Linked DNA regions of Agarilytica rhodophyticola. The protein of the gene in region 1 interacts with the protein of each later gene in a pairwise test. Links are inferred from orthologs where the notes say so. Each region holds a gene or a part of one and is shown on either strand. Other genes may lie near its edges. The genes, in order: BVC89_RS08585 and rho.

Evidence for each region.
Region 2: the proteins of BVC89_RS08585 (region 1) and rho interact in binary tests that used the Escherichia coli proteins (3 or more experiments, as listed by UniProt). The link is inferred for Agarilytica rhodophyticola from one-to-one orthologs.

Annotation. Positions count from the first base shown.
Region 1 is NZ_CP020038.1:2,021,498-2,030,118, forward strand. The notes cover bases 2,468-5,429. They hold BVC89_RS08585 (YhbY family RNA-binding protein), read right to left. Parts: upstream 4,119-5,429; coding sequence 3,816-4,118; downstream 2,468-3,815. Other genes in these bases: BVC89_RS08580 (ATP-binding protein), read right to left, coding at 2,468-3,500; rlmE (23S rRNA (uridine(2552)-2'-O)-methyltransferase RlmE), read left to right, coding at 4,591-5,211; ftsH (ATP-dependent zinc metalloprotease FtsH), read left to right, coding at 5,344-5,429. In the rest of the region: BVC89_RS08560 (cyclic nucleotide-binding domain-containing protein), read left to right, coding at 42-548; BVC89_RS08565 (hypothetical protein), read right to left, coding at 576-950; BVC89_RS08570 (hypothetical protein), read right to left, coding at 1,049-1,465; BVC89_RS08575 (response regulator), read right to left, coding at 1,468-2,172; more of BVC89_RS08580, read right to left, coding at 2,169-2,467; more of ftsH, read left to right, coding at 5,430-7,254; folP (dihydropteroate synthase), read left to right, coding at 7,319-8,167; glmM (phosphoglucosamine mutase), read left to right, coding at 8,167-8,621.
Region 2 is NZ_CP020038.1:387,811-396,464, reverse strand. The notes cover bases 5,660-8,654. They hold rho (transcription termination factor Rho), read left to right. Parts: upstream 5,660-6,524; coding sequence 6,525-7,784; downstream 7,785-8,654. Other genes in these bases: ubiD (4-hydroxy-3-polyprenylbenzoate decarboxylase), read left to right, coding at 7,794-8,654; trxA (thioredoxin TrxA), read left to right, coding at 5,853-6,179. In the rest of the region: BVC89_RS01670 (response regulator), read left to right, coding at 1-914; lpdA (dihydrolipoyl dehydrogenase), read right to left, coding at 984-2,423; BVC89_RS30250 (TVP38/TMEM64 family protein), read right to left, coding at 2,416-3,090; ppk1 (polyphosphate kinase 1), read left to right, coding at 3,541-5,646. UniProt on the Escherichia coli protein: Facilitates transcription termination by a mechanism that involves Rho binding to the nascent RNA, activation of Rho's RNA-dependent ATPase activity, and release of the mRNA from the DNA template.

The DNA.
Region 1 (8,621 bases):
ACTTTAATGAAATTTAGTAAGGTTTATTTGGTGGAGATATTATGTTGGCAGAGCAAGTGGATCAAAGCTCCTGGGATGTGCAGGTCGATATTGACCAGGTACTAGATAAAATATCATTGTTTGGTGGGCTTAGCAGCCAGCAAATTAAGGCTATTCTACCCCATACCAAAAGGCTGAATGCTGAAGAAGGTGAAGTTATTTTTCAGCAAGGTCACTTACCGTGTAATGTCTATGTTGTTCTCAAAGGCAAAATTCGGATGGATCTTCGTCGCGATGATAACAGCCTTGCTTCCATTAATTATATTGCTGGTGATTGTTTTGGTGAATCCGCAGTGGTTGGTATTCAGCCCCAGCTAGGTACGACCATGGTCGTAGAGGATTGTGAGTTACTTGTCATTTCACGCACGTGTTTGATGGATATTGTGAACACTAATAAAGAACTTTTTGGTATGTTGATGATGAATGTGGCAAGAGAAGTGAGCCGTCGTTTGCATGCTGTGGTCACCTCTCCTTTAAGCGATAGTGAATATCATATTGTACGTGCTTAACGTATTTTATTTAGATTTACTTTTTACTTAAAAGCTAAAGTTTTTATTACTTTTTCTTTTATTGCGACGTTCTTGCTGTAAGTTATCTCTAATGCTAACTAATTCATTTAACTCTTCTTCACTCAGCAGCTCTGCCAGCTGTTGCATTTGCATATTTCGGGACAGCTTAGACTTTTCTCTCATTTCCAATAAAATTGCGCGTTGGCGCTGATGGTTTTCCTCCAGTATCGCGCGCAGTTCTTGCTGTCTATCATCATCTAACTCTATATTGTCGAGAATCTGCCTATCAATGTAGCCAATACTTGTCGAGGAGGTATTAAACTTTGCTGAAGCAATCGCAAATGTTGTCGCTGAAGCGGCGAGTAGGCAAGGAACGATAAAGCGTCTCATAGTATTTCTCATAGTATCTATGGCTCCGTTATCAAAAGTTATTGCTCTGGATTATTTCAATTCCCTCATTGCTGCTACTCTAACGTATAAATGTGCACAGATTATGACGATTACCAACGTTTGATGGTATCGGGATATTGAGCTCGATCTTGTGATGAAGCCGGCTCATTACACTCTCCGCGAAGAGTGATATTTGAGCTATAAATATTGGTATCCAATATCCAGTAATCTGTCGTGCAATAACCATTTTGTTCAATATGGCGATTAGCTGCGTCGATAAGCACGGATGTTATCTTTGATGGGTTAATACGCGACTCTTGACGACGTTGCCTTCTGACATCTTTATTTGTAAGTGCCTTTTTTTCAGGCCTGGCCCGTTTCAGCCCCACTTCAAAATGCTTGAGACCAGTATTAGTAATTTTGGTTAAGAATACGGTGTCTTCTAAATCAATCTTGGGTGACGCGCAACCGCTTAGCCAAATGGAGAAGCTCGCTAAAAGATATAGTGATGGTTTTATTTTTAACATGCTTATTGCTCTGAAAAATCGGGTTCAAATTTATAGCCAACACCGTAGATGGATTTAATTAGATCGCTGCTAGGATGAGTATCATGTAGCTTTTTCCTTAATTTCTTAATATGACTGTCAACAGTCCTATCGCTGACAATACGATAGTCGTGATAAATATTATCAAGGATATGTTGACGGGAAAAAATCCGTCCAGGTTCATCGTAAAGTAATTTAAAGAGATTGAGCTCGATTTGTGTTAACTCCAGTACAACGCCTCTAATAATAATGCGCAAGCGATCCTGGTCAATCATGATATCCACACCAGTGTCAGCTTGAGCCACAGTATCGCCAGTCTGCTCGATTCTTCTAAGCACAGTTTTTATTCTGGCGACGACCTCGCGCGGGCTGTAAGGCTTACAAATATAATCGTCTGCCCCTAATTCTAGTCCCAATAGTCGGTCAATCTCTTCCACTTTGGCTGTGGTCATAATAATAGGCGTTTGCTTGCTCTTGCGAATACTCTTACAAATATCCAAGCCGCCTTTTCCGGGAAGCATTAAATCTAGCACAATTAAATGGGCTTGGTTCTGTTCAAGCCAGGGCTCTACTTCAAGCCCGTTACTTATGATGTGAGCCGTGTAGCCTGCGTTCGAAACGTATTGCGCAAGTAAGCTTGCCAGATCTGGCTCATCTTCAACGATTAATACAAGTTTGGTATTGGTCATAAGGTATGGGGAAAGCTTATTATTTGTTTTAGGCCACCAAGAGCAGATTTTTCTGCTTCGATGGAGCCGCCATGTGATTCTACAATGCCTCGGCAGATACTCAGACCGAGACCCGCGCCACCGGTATCTCTATTGCGTGACCCTTCTACCCGGTATAAGCGGTCAAAAATATGGGCGATAGCATCTTCAGGCACACCAGGAGCACTATCTTCAATGCTGAGGGTGGCTTGTTGTTCGTCATTTGCCAGCTTAATTTTTATTTCACCTGCGGTGTCGGTATAGCGATAGCTATTTTCCACCAAATTAGTGATTAACTGTTTAATTCGTTTTTTATCAGCATTAATGACAACAGGTACGGCAGGAAAATCCGTGACTAGACGGAGTTCTTTGTGAGTAAGCTTTTCTCTGAACTCATCCACCACTTCTGTTAAGGCAAGTGTGATATCCATTGCTTCTTTTTGTAGTTGGAGTGCGCCCAGGTCTGCCAGGGATAATTCATATAAGTCATCGATAATAAATGACAGTGAGTCTACTTTACGTCGCAGCAGTTGAAAATTTTCATTAGTCGGCTTTCTTATACCATCTTCCATGGCTTCTATTTGGGCTTTAAGCACAGACAAAGGTGTCCTCATTTCGTGGGAGATGTCTGCTACCCATTGTTTGCGTGTAATTTCATTTTTTTCCAAGGACTGGGTCATATCATCGAAGTTTTGACAAAGTTTGCCAAGTTCGTCATCAGTCCTAAAATTCATGCGCACAGAAAAATCCCCGCCTGCCACACGCTTAGCGTTGCGAGACAGCATAGACAAAGGTACCACCAGCCAACGGGATACAAATAGTGTTACTAACAGCGCAGCGAATATCATCAAAACACTCAACAAGGCAAAGGTTTTGACTTGTTGATCGACAAATAGTTTATCTACTGAGCGCAAAAACGCCTTCGGTTTGATATAGCCAATAAAGGCGATCTTGCGGTCTTTATAGGAGATTTCTTGGAAGACATAGTTTGCACCACGCTTGGCTCTTCCAGCAATAAGTTGCTTTTTGCTGTCGTAGAGCACCAGATGCTGAAAAAATGCACGCTGGTTGGGTTGTAGCTTTTTCTCTATGGACTCTCGCTCGCTCCAGTCTTGTTGCGGGCCCAGTGGTGCTGATGAGCGACGATTTTGATCTTTGAGATATTGACGATAAGTTCTATCGCGTAGTCGGTTCCAGCGCGAAGGTGTGTCGATAAATGAGGATAAGGACTCTTTATCTTCATATACAACGATCACGGCCTGCTGTAGAGGGCGCAAACGCTCCAGAATCTGGCTAGTTGCATAATCCATAAACCTCTGCTTAATACTAAAGTAAGTAAGGCTTAGCAGTAGACCCAAACTCAGTACTAGTGTTACAAAAAGCGTAAGCCATAACTTTAAACGGATACTTTTTATCATATGGGCATTACGCTTCGATATACCTTGCAAGCTACTTTCTAATGTATGCTGGGGAAAATTGATGAACTGCTAAATTTATTCAAGTCTCCCCTTTAGCCTAAAGTATTCAATGAGTCGAGCGCTCATGCAATGCGCAGTGAGATGTAAAACATCGGCTTTCACAATTATTTCAAGTTTCGACCTGCTGTGAAGATGTGAGTAGTTACTTTATTGACGGATATTAGAAGTCTTCAGTGTGGGCTTGTCTGAGGCTCGAAATAGCAAGACCACCTTGCCTATTTCCTGCACATTCTCAGCGTTAAGTTGATTGCAGATTTCTGCCACGACCTGTTTGCGAATATCTCGATCTGTTATAGCAATCTTTGCTTTAATAAGTTCGTGATCTCCTAGAGCGCGATCAATTTCTGCGACGACGCTATCTGTTAAGCCTTTGCCTGCCACAGTGACAACGGGTTTTAAATTGTGGCCGATAAGGCGGTAATGTTTTTTACTTTCGTTAGACATAGACATGTAACTAATATACCTAGTGTTATTTGCTTTACGCTTATGGAAATAACCTTGCTGTTAGATTTTCCTCATTATTTCTATATGAGCATTTTAATGGCGGGCTGTAAAAAATATACAGAGAAACCGCGAGAACAAGCGATCAGACTTCAGAGTATTTATCTCGCAGTGCATCGTTATTCAATGTAGCTTGTTTAGAGAAATTTTGGACTTAATCAGAGGTTCCCCTGTAATATTGTACCCTAAATAGCTGACGTACTATAAATTAGCATAATAAAATCGACTATTTTACCGCTGCGTGGCGTTGCTCATTTTGCTCATAGGCCCACTATGCGCGGCAATGAGCGCCTTACTCAGCACTAAAATAGCATGTTTTTCTTTATGCCAATTTATAGTTCCCCGGCTATAGCGCTATTTTGGGAGCCAATTTGGGCATAATATAGTGACTAAATATAAAATTTAGGTGAGTTAGAGTTACATGTCACGATCTAAGACCAGTAAAAGCTGGTTGCATGAACATTTTAGCGATAATTATGTCAAATCATCTCAAGTTGATGGCTATCGCTCTAGGGCGAGTTATAAGCTACACGAGCTGCACAAAAAAGACCGTTTGTTTAAACCGGGTATGACGGTTGTGGATTTAGGCGCAGCTCCTGGTGGTTGGTCGCAAGTGGCCATGGAATATGTGGGCGATCGTGGTAAGGTCTTAGCTTCAGATATTCTTTCCATGGACCCTATTGCTGGCGTAGACTTTATTCAGGGTGATTTTACCGAAGAGGATGTACTTGACCAGTTGTTGGCGGCAATGCAAGAAGATTTGGCGGATCTTGTAATTTCGGATATGGCCCCCAATATGAGTGGTATAGCTGAAATTGACCAGCCGCAGTCCATGTATCTTGTAGAATTGGCATTGGATATGGCAAACAAAGTGCTGAAACCCCGAGGTGATTTTGTCGCCAAAGTATTTCAGGGTGAGGGCTTTGATGAGTTTATGAAAGATTGTCGACAAAGCTTTAATAAGGTCGTTATTCGCAAACCCGATGCATCTAGGGCTCGTTCTCGTGAAGTTTATGTGGTAGCAAAAGGGTATAAAGGGTAATCGCTGTTCGCGGTTGTAAGCGTGAATTAAACATGCATTCAAGGGCTATACTATATAACGCAAGGGTATCAATAATAGGCGTATGGCAGTAGTCTTAGATTTAAAGGTTGGGGAGGAAAATCCTTGAACGATATGGCAAAAAATTTAGTACTTTGGTTAGTGATTGCGGTTGTTTTATTCTCCGTTTTTCAGAACTTTAGTGAGACAAAGCCTCGAGATGAGCTTTCATACTCAGAATTCGTCCACGAAGTACAAGATCGGCAGATAAAAGAGATCGTCGTAGACGGCATGTACATCCGCGGTATTCGTCAAGATGGCAAATCCTTCTCGGTAGTCAAACCCAGTTTGCCTGACCTTGAGCTTATGGATGATTTGATTGAAAACAACGTAGAAGTCATCGGAGCTAAGCCTGAGCAAACTAGTTTGTGGCAACAGCTGTTAGTTGCGAGCTTCCCGATTCTTCTTTTCATCGCAGTGTTTATATTCTTTATGCGCCAAATGCAAGGTGGTGCCGGCGGCCGTGGTGGCCCTATGAGCTTCGCTAAGAGTAAAGCGAAGTTGTTAGGAGAAGATCAAGTAAAAACTACCTTCGCTGACGTTGCTGGTGTGGATGAAGCCAAAGAAGAAGTGCAAGAGTTAGTTGAATACTTGCGCGACCCTTCCAAGTTCCAGCGCCTTGGTGGACAAATTCCACGTGGCGTTCTTATGTCTGGTCCTCCAGGAACAGGTAAGACTTTGCTAGCCAAAGCCATTGCTGGTGAGGCGAAAGTGCCTTTCTTCTCAATCTCTGGTTCCGATTTTGTTGAAATGTTTGTCGGTGTGGGTGCGTCGAGAGTGCGCGACATGTTTGACCAGGCTAAAAAGCAGTCGCCTTGTATTATCTTCATTGATGAGATCGATGCTGTTGGCCGTCATCGTGGCGGTGGTCACGGCGGTGGTCATGATGAGCGCGAACAGACATTGAACCAGCTGCTGGTTGAAATGGATGGTTTTGAAGGTTCCGAAGGGGTGATTGTTATCGCCGCTACTAACCGTCCCGATGTACTTGATAAAGCACTTCTGCGTCCAGGCCGTTTTGATAGGCAGGTATTTGTTGGCCTACCTGATATACGTGGTCGTGAGCAGATATTGAAAGTCCATATGCGCAAAGTACCTATGGACGATAAAGTTCAAGCTTCCATTATTGGCCGTGGTACCCCAGGCTTTTCTGGTGCTGACTTGGCCAACCTTGTGAACGAAGCTGCTTTGTTTGCTGCTCGCGCTAACAAGCGTCTAGTGACTATGGAAGAATTTGAGAAAGCGCGCGATAAAATCCTTATGGGAGCAGAGCGCAAGTCCATGGTGATGAGTGAAAAAGAGAAAGAGAATACGGCGTATCATGAAGCTGGTCATGCCATTGTTGGCCGCATTGTTCCAGAACATGATCCAGTACATAAAGTCAGTATTATTCCCCGTGGCCGTGCCTTAGGTGTGACGCAATTCTTGCCGGAGGAAGATAAGTACAGCCATAGCAAGCGTGGCTTGGAGTCTAATCTTTGCTCATTGTTTGGTGGCCGTATTGCTGAAGAGATGACCCTGGGTTTTGATGGCGTTACTACCGGTGCTTCTAACGATATTGAGCGAGCAACAAATATTGCTCGTAACATGGTGACCAAGTGGGGGCTGTCTGAGAAGCTGGGGCCTTTGCATTATGGTGAAGATGAGGGGGCATACCCTGGTATGGGAGCGCCACAGTATTCTGGCCAGACTTCTAATCAAATTGATGAAGAGGTGCGCAGCATCATCGATGCTACCTATGCCAAAGCAAAACAAATTCTCGAAGAAAATCGCGATATTCTTGAAGCTATGAAAGATGCGTTGATGGAGTATGAAACTATCGATGCCGAGCAGGTCGATGACCTTATGGCTCGTCGTAAAGTGCGTCCTCCCCGCGATTGGCATAACAATGACTTCGGTGATTTTGGAGGCAACTCTGAAAAGGGCGGCAATTCAAAAACTTCTGATAGCAAACCTTCCATCGGCAAACCTGCCAGCGAACATTAAAAAATTTGAGCTCTAAAACCAAATCTGATTTGGTTTTAGAGCCTTTCATTTTTCTCTCGTCTATATGCAAATACAATTCGGTCGTCACTGTGTTGACTTGAGCACGCCTCAAGTGATGGGTATTTTGAATGTAACCCCTGATTCCTTTTACGATGGTGGTGAATACTTTCGTAATGGCAATGATATTTCCCCTGCTTTGCGACAAGCTGAAAAAATGGTAGATGCGGGTGCGCGTTTTATTGATATAGGCGGCGAATCCACTCGACCCGGTGCCGAGAAAGTCGGCGTTGAAGAAGAAATGACGCGGGTGTTACCCGTTGTTGAGGCCATTTGTCAGCGCTTTGATGTGGTTGTTTCCCTAGATACCAGCAGGCCTGAGGTTATAGCGGCTGGTGTTGCTTTAGGGGCAGGTTTGATTAATGATGTTCGAGCCTTGCAGCACGAAGGGGCTTTAGCTGCTGCAAAAGAATCCCGTGTACCTGTTTGTTTGATGCACATGCAGGGCCAGCCGCAAAATATGCAAGATACGCCATCCTATGGGGATGTAGTGACGGAAGTTGCCGGTTTTTTGCAAGCGCGCGCATCGGCATGCCTGCAAGCGGGAATCGATAAGTCACACATTTTACTTGATCCTGGTTTTGGTTTCGGCAAAACAGATGCACACAATATTGCGTTACTTAAGCAGCTGTCAGCTTTTAAGCTAGGTGGCTTTCCCATATTGGTTGGTCTTTCCCGCAAATCAATTTTAGGGCGTCTATTGGGGCGAGAGGTGGAAGAACGTTTAGCAGGTAGCTTAGCTCTCGCGCAATACGCTTTACACTATGGTGCCAATATTTTACGTGTGCACGATGTTGCAGAAACTATCGATATAATTAATATGTTTAAAATTTTGAATTTACAAAAGGAAGATTAATGGCTCGCAAGTATTTTGGCACAGATGGTATACGAGGACGTGTAGGAGAGGGGGCTATTACCCCAGAGTTTTTTTTACAGTTTGGCTGGGCGGTTGGCCAAGTACTTAACCGGCATAGAGAAGATGATGAGCCTTGTAAGGTATTGATCGGTAAAGATACAAGAATATCCGGCTATATGTTCGAGTCTGCTCTTCAGGCGGGGCTTATTAGTGCCGGTGTCGATGTAGTATTGCTAGGGCCAATGCCAACGCCTGCTGTTGCTTACCTCACGCGAACTTTTCAGGCCTGTGCAGGCTTCGTAATTAGTGCATCCCACAATCCCTACCACGACAATGGTATTAAACTGTTCAATACCGAAGGGGTTAAATTAACTGATGAGCTTGAGTTGGAAATTGAAGCCCAGTTAGAACAGACCATGACCATGTCAAAAGACCTGGGTAAGGCCAGTCGATT
Region 2 (8,654 bases), 1.6 Mb from region 1 along the record:
GAAGTGGTTCAACCTTTTGGTTTACATCCCGCTTTACTATAGATGTTGTCGAGGTAGAAAAAAACCCTATAAGCTGTAGCTTAGCCTTGTCTGGAAAGAAATTACTAGCAATAAATTTATCGGATATTATGCTTCACGGACTACGCCAACACGCGCCTAGTTGGAATTTAGCATTTACAAGTATTGAAGAATTACCAAATAGCCCTGATAGTTTAGTAAAGGGAAATCATGCTCTTTATGATTTTGTGTTAATTGACCATAATCCACAAAATTCAGATGGCTTTGATATCGCAAAACGTATTCAGAGTATTAACGCATACTATTCAATCCCCATAATGTTAATAACAAGCCAACAGGCTTCATCTTTCTCCCAATCACAGCTTTACTCTGTATCGTCAATCATACCCCGGCCTATCGCCATTCAAAATTTAAAGCACACTTTGATATCTCAGGGGTACGGTACGCAGTTGAACCCACTTATGTCTCAGATTTCTGAGAAACCAAATCATTCCGCTCTAAGTGTGCTCGTAGCAGAAGATAATGCAGTTAATCGAATGGTAATTGAAGGACTACTTGGGAAATTTGAAATAAAGCCAGACTTTGCAGAAAACGGCCATGAAGCAGTAAAAATATTTTTATCGAATGAAAAATCCTACGATTTAATTTTGATGGATTGCGAAATGCCTGAGATGGACGGTTTTGATGCAACCATAAAAATTCGCGAAGAAGAAAAGAACCAAGCCATAGCAGCAACACCGATAATAGCGCTTACGGCACATGTGGAAGCTTCACACCGACAAAGGGTTTTCGAATGCGGTATGAATCATTTTTTAAGTAAACCTGTAACCCTTGATAAATTGAATGAAGCATTGGCATCAGTAGGATTAGGAAATAAAGATACAAGCGTTTTTTAACGCTAGTCAGCCTGAGACCAAAAGTAGATTAGTCACTACCTTACAACTAGTGACTAATCTCTTAAGGACTTAACGTCTGCGAAAAGCGTGGTATTTTTCTACCCAATTTAACAAAGTTTGTGGTGCATTAGCTCGTTTCCAATTACCTGCCGCGTATTTATTCGCTTCGCTCCAAGTAGGGTAACTGTGAATGGTTCCCAGAATACTATTGAGTCCTTTTTTATTTTTCATCGCAGCTACAAACTCGGTAATAATTTCACCACTATGGGAGCCCACAATTGTTGCACCTAAGATCCGATCCTTGCCTTTTTGCATCAATACTTTAACCATGCCTTTGTTTTCACCATCAGCTATTGCACGATCTAGTTCATCAAGGTCGTATTTTACAACATCATAATCCACCCCAGCACTTATCAAGTCATTTTCGGCTGCCCCGACGTGAGCCACTTCAGGATCAGTGAAAATTACCCAAGGAATCGTACTGTAGTCTGTCTTAAACTTCTTAAAGCCACCAAATAATGCATTCACACTTGCATACCACGCTTGATGACTTGCCGTATGAGTAAACTGATAAGGACCTGCCACATCACCACACGCTAAAATACCTTCCACACTGGTACGCATATACTCATCGACTTTTACTGTGCCATTAGGGTTGAGCTCAACACCTAGCTCTTGCAAACCAAAACCTTGAGTATTGGGTTTTCGACCCACCGCGATTAATACTTTATCAAACTCTATAGTTTCTTCTTGTCCATCTTTCTCAACAATAGCTTGGCCTTCTGAGAAGCGTTTTAAACCCGCACCTAATTTAAGTTGAATATTTTCTTCAACAAATGCGTTTTGAACATAGCTAGACACATCATTGTCAGCTCTCGGCAACAATTTATCGGCCATATCTACAACGGTGACATTGGCTCCTAAGCGCGAAAATGCTTGCGCCAATTCGCAACCGATAGGCCCACCACCAACCACTAGCAAACGCTTTGGCAGTTCTTTTAGTTGCCATAAATTATCGGAAGTTAAATAATCTATAGTGTCTAAACCAGGAATAGGAGGGACAGCAGGCCCTGCACCAGTAGCAACAATAATATGACGAGTAGTCAGCTCCCGATCACCTACTACAACTTTGTTTGGCGAAAGAATTTTGGCTTCCCCCTGAATACAATTTACACCAAGGCTAGTGTAACGTTCGACAGAATCATGTGGCTCAATTTCTTTGATAACTTCATGCACTCTCGCCATCACTGCGGCGAAATCTACTTGGACATTATCGACATGAACACCATAGCGATTAGCATGTTTCGCTTGGTGGCACGCTTTGGCCGCACGAATCAGTGCTTTACTTGGAACGCACCCAGTATTGAGGCAATCACCACCCATGTGGGCTTTTTCAATAAGGAAGACTTTTGCTTTCACTGCCGCAGCAATATAGGCACTGACCAAACCGCCACTACCAGCACCAATCACAACGAGATTAGCATCGTATTTATTCGAGTTTTTAGGCATCTGATGACTGATTAAATATTTTAGTTTTGTTCATAATTAGCTTAACTACAAATGGGAATGCAATTAGAGCCGCGAAGGATAAAATAATTTCTGGCTGAAATATTTCAAAAAAAGAAATGTTTTCAACCCTACCTAAACTAGCACCGGCATTTACGTATATCATCGTAGCTGGCAACATTCCCAGTTGACTGACGAGATAAAATGTTGGGGCCTTGATTTTAGTTAAGCCAAAAACAAGATTAATAACGAAAAAAGGAATAGGGGGAATAAGTCGCATTGAGAATAAATAAAGCGCTCCATCTTTTTCTACACCTTTATTTACTTTCTCCAGAGCACTTGCAAAACGCTTTTGTACCCACTCCTGTAAAAGAGACCTGGAGATAAGCATCCCAATAGTGGCACCTAGAGAACTGGCAAAAGATACAATAAGTACTCCGTACCAAAGGCCAAACACGGCACCGGCAACAAGAGATAAAGGCCCAGCTCCGGGCAAACTTAAACTAGCCACAATAAAATACAAAAAGGCAAACGCTAAACCAGCTTGCAAAGGTTCTTCGGCTACCCACGCGGTTAAGCTATCGAGCGCCAAGTATTGCTTTAGGTCGAAGCCTATAAATATGGAAACCACAACAGCGATTCCCATAATTAATAATAATCGTTTTTTCATTACTATTCCTGTTATCTATCCACAACATGATAGCTGCTGTGATATGCATACATATACCATTCTATGTTTGATCAGTTCCCTAGGACGTCACTTTTTTATCTCAGAACTTTCACCCCGTGCCATTCACCTTATACTAGTTATAACTGTAGTTACTTTTAGTAATTAGGCCTCATCCTCTGGCTACATTTGTTAATTGCCTTACATAAAAACTTGGGTTGATGAAGTGAGATTCGTCCGGATTTACCTATGAGCAAACACAGCTTGCAATAGCAGTATGAACACTAGCCAATCAAATAGTTTTGCTGAAAAAAACATCAGCAGGCCATAGCTTTCAGTTAAAAGGAAGAGTCCCAATGAAATCTGCAATATTGAAGTAATACCTGTCATAAACTACAAGGTATAATCGATCCTAGAAAGCCTCAACATGTTGAAGAAGCGGAAACCCTGGTAATGACAGAGATAGAAACCCCTAATGAGCAAACCGTAGAACCTGTTAAAGAGCCAATCGCGCTGGACAATCCGGCGTACTATATAAATCGAGAAGTAAGCAACCTAGCATTTAACCAGCGGGTTCTCGCCCAAGCAACAGCTGCAGAGCATCCTCTTCTGGAACGTCTCAAATTTCTTTTAATTTTTAGCTCAAATCTCGACGAGTTTTTCGAGATACGGGTCGCCGGCCTCATGCAAAGTATTAAATATGAGCGCGAGAGCATCGGCCCTGATGGTCAACATCCAAGAGAGGTTTTGCGAGAAATAAGCGAGCAGTGCCATAAAGTAGTAGATTCCCAGTACCAGATTTTGAATGACATTTTGATTCCTGAGCTTGCCCGCGAAAATATCTACTTTCTGAGGCGCAGAGACTGGACCGCTGAACAGTACGAATGGATAGAAGAGTACATCAACTGTAACGTGTTACCGATCATCAGCCCAATCGGCATCGACCCCGCTCATCCTTTTCCTCGCTTAGTAAACAAAAGTCTAAATTTTATTATCGAACTTGAAGGTAATGACGCCTTTGGCCGCGACCTTAACTACGCAGTAGTGCCAGCGCCTCGCTCTTTACCAAGGCTGATTGAGTTACCGCCTGAGTTGGGAGGTGAGGGCCACAATATTGTCTTCTTATCTTCAATGATTCATGCCCATGCAGATCGGCTGTTCCCTGGCATGAAAATTCGCGGTTGCTACCAGTTTCGGATTACACGTAATGCCGACCTGGATGTTGATGTGGAAGGTATCGCGGATCTTGCTCGTGCTTTACGCGGCGAGTTACATTCTCGTCGTTTCGGCACTGCGGTACGCCTCGAAGTGGCCGATAACTGTCCGAAAGAAACGACCGACTTTTTGCTCAAAGAGGTGGGCCTTACTGAGCAAGAACTATATCGGGTAAATGGCCCTGTGAACATCAAACGCTTGTTCAGTCTACTTTCCATGGTGAATAAGCCGGAGCTTCTATACCCCCCGTTTACCCCTAAAATGCCTAAGGGATTAAGCCGCAAAGATAATATTTTTGATGCTGTATCCCGCAAAGATTATTTACTACTTCACCCTTTTGAATCGTTTACTCCTGTTATTCAGCTGTTAAGACAAGCCGCTAACGATCCCAATGTAGTAGCGATTAAGCAAACGCTTTATCGCTCCGGGGGTACCAATTCCTCAATCGTCGATGCGCTTGTTGACGCTGCACGTAATGGCAAGGAAGTTACTGTTGTTGTGGAACTCAGAGCACGCTTTGACGAAGAGGAAAATCTTGAGCTCGCCAGCCGCTTACAGGAAGCAGGTGTAGTTGTAGTCTATGGCGTCGTAGGCTATAAAACACATGCCAAAATGATATTGATCGTGCGCAGGGAGGGAGATAATCTCAAGCGCTATGTACACTTGGGAACAGGTAATTACCATAGTGGTAATGCACGTTTGTATACCGATTACTCATATTTAACTGCCGACGAAGTTATGGGTGAAGACGTGCACAGAGTCTTCCAGCAGCTCACAGGTATGGGTAAAACCGAGCGAATGGATAAGGTTTTGCATGCTCCATTTACGCTTAAAAGACAGTTACTGAAGCTTATTGATGGAGAAATTAAGGCTACGGCTGAAGGCCAACAAGGAAGAATTATTTTAAAATGTAATGGTTTAACTGAACCAAAAGTTATCCAAGCCCTCTATAAAGCTTCTCAAGCAGGTGTTCAAATAGACTTATTGATTCGAGGGATGTGTTGCTTACGCCCCGGAATAGAGGGTGTCTCAGAGAATATACGTGTATTCTCGACAATAGGACGTTTTTTAGAGCACACCCGTGTGTATTATTTTGAGAATGCCCGAGAAAAAATTTATTGCGCCAGTGCCGACTTAATGGAACGTAATCTTACACGTCGTGTAGAGACTGCTTTTCCGATCACTTCGGCAGAGCTAGTGCAACGAGTACATAATGAGCTGCTACTCTATATAGAGGACTCAAGGCAGCGATGGTGTTTGGATAAAAATGGTATTTATACCCAGGTAGAACAGGGTATTTCGGCGCCAACACAGTCTCAGTTACTCGCACAACTTTCAAGTTAGCGGCTACATGAGCTCTGTCGAGTGCTACCATTTATCACAAAATACTCAATAAGCATTGAAACATAAAAATCAGGCCTTATATTCTAGTTAGATATTTGGCCGCTTATGATCAGAGTCTCGACGCAATGCTTATTAAGATATTGTCACAGACTCTGAGTGTCCTTATTATTGGCCACATTGACATTTATTAGGTTCGGAGAAAAATTATGAGTGATGCGATCGTACACGTCAGCGATGCCAGCTTTGATGAAGATGTATTAGGTAGCGAAGGCCCCGTATTAGTGGACTTTTGGGCAGCTTGGTGTGGTCCTTGCAAAATGATCGCACCAGTGCTGAATGAACTGGCTAAGGAATATGAAGGCAAGATTAAGATTTGCAAAATGGATGTGGATGCGCACAAAGAAACACCAGCTAAGTTCAATATTCGCGGTATTCCAACCCTTATGATATTTAAAGGTGGCAACGCTGAAGGAACGAAAGTAGGTGCCTTGTCAAAAGCTCAACTTAAAGATTTCATAGACGCTAGTTTGTAAATTAATGTCCATCAATGGATCATAATTCTGAATCTATATCAAGAATGTGATCCTTGATACTTTGCACTAACATAAATTTGTGGCTATACTACATATATCTAGCGGTCGAGCACTTCCGTTTTACCTTCCTTTATTGTCTTTATATACCCCGACTTAAAACAAATTGGTATTCGGAACGTTTGAAGCGTATACAGTCAACAGCTAAAACAATAAATAGCTTTCCTTTGCGCCTTTTTTAATTTTTCGATCGAACAGTTTTGCATAATAAAATTCAAACCCCCAACAATTAACTTTTACCAAGCGTTCGCGTAAGAACTGCCGACATCCACGGAAACCTCAATTCGTATGAATCTCACCGACCTCAAAACAAAACCCATTGAAGAGCTTATCCAAATCGCAAAAGAAATGGGGATGGAAAACCTGGCGCGTTCTCGCAAACAGGATGTAATTTTTAACATCTTGAAAAAACATGCACGCAGCGGTGAAGACATATACGGCGATGGGGTATTGGAAATATTACAAGACGGTTTTGGTTTCCTGAGGTCTGCCGACTCGTCCTATCTTGCAGGCCCAGACGATATCTATGTATCACCTAGCCAAATCAGGCGATTCAACCTTCGCACTGGTGATAGCATTGCGGGGAAAATAAGACCACCTAAAGAAGGTGAACGTTACTTCGCGATGCTTAAGGTAAGCGAAATTAATTTCGACAAGCCTGAAAGCTCTCGTAACAAAATTCTCTTTGAAAACCTTACACCCCTATTCCCCAATGAGCGCATTGTTCTCGAATCAGGCAATGGCTCCTCAGAAGATCTTACCGGTCGTATCATCGATCTCACATCACCTATCGGTAAAGGCCAGCGTGGTCTTATTGTTGCACCACCGAAGGCAGGTAAGACAATAATGATGCAAAACATTGCACAGGCAATTACACGTAATAATCCAGAGTGCCACTTAATTGTTTTACTTATTGATGAGCGTCCTGAAGAAGTAACAGAAATGCAACGTTCCGTGCGTGGAGAGGTTGTTGCTTCAACATTCGATGAACCACCGTCGCGTCATGTTCAAGTAGCAGAGATGGTTATTGAACGAGCAAAAAGACTATCAGAGCATAAAAAAGATGTAGTTATTTTGCTCGACTCGATTACTCGTCTAGCACGCGCTTACAACACTGTTGTTCCTTCATCAGGCAAGGTATTAACCGGTGGTGTTGATGCCCACGCACTGGAAAGACCCAAAAGATTTTTTGGAGCAGCGCGAAATATTGAAGAAGGTGGAAGCCTTTCAATTATAGCAACTGCACTTATTGATACCGGCTCTAAGATGGACGAAGTTATTTACGAAGAGTTTAAGGGAACTGGTAATATGGAATTACACCTGGATAGAAAGATTGCGGAAAAACGTGTTTATCCAGCAATCAATATTCGACGTTCAGGTACCCGTCGCGAAGATTTGTTAATGAAAGAAGACGAATTACAACGTATTTGGATCTTACGCAAGTTATTACATGATATGGAAGATACTGCGGCGACAGAATTTTTATTAGACAGGCTTAAAGACTTCAAAACCAACATTGAGTTTTTCCTATCAATGAAATCTAAATAGTCATGCTCAATGCAATTTAAAGATCTGAGAGATTTTATTGCTCTTTTGGAAAAAAAAGGGCAATTGAAACGCATAAGTCACGCGGTTAATTGCCATCTTGAAATTACCGAAATATCTGACCGCACTTTAAGAGCAAAAGGGCCAGCACTCCTTTTTGAAAATGTAGTGGGTCACGATATTCCTGTACTTGCTAACCTTTTTGGCACACCAGAGCGTGTGGCTCTGGGAATGGGGCAAGAGAGTACAGAAGCGCTGCGTGAAGTGGGCGAACTGCTCGCTTTTTTAAAAGAACCTGAACCACCAAAAGGACTGAAAGACGCTTGGAACAAAATGCCCATATTCAAGCGCGTCCTTACCATGTCACCAAAAGAAGTTAAGAACGCCCCTTGTCAGGAGGTTATTCTTGAACAAGAGGCGGTAGATCTCAATAGCATTCCTATACAAACATGCTGGCCTGGCGATGCTGGGCCATTAGTCACATGGCCTCTAGTCGTAACTAGAGGCCCCAGTAAAGAAAGGCAAAATCTGGGTATTTACCGCATGCAGGTTATTGCCAAAAATAAACTGATTATGCGCTGGCTAAGTCATCGCGGCGGCGCGCTAGACTTCAAAGAATGGCAACAACATTATCCTGGTGAGAAATTTCCAGTATCAATAGCACTTGGGGCGGATCCCGCGACAATATTAGGTGCTGTTACTCCTGTACCTGATACATTGAGTGAGTATGCATTTGCAGGTTTATTGCGTAACAGTAAAACAGAAGTGACAAAAAGCATAGGGAATTCTTTGCAAGTCCCAGCAACTGCAGAATTTATTCTAGAAGGCACAATTGATCCCTCTGAAATGGCTAACGAAGGCCCATTTGGTGAC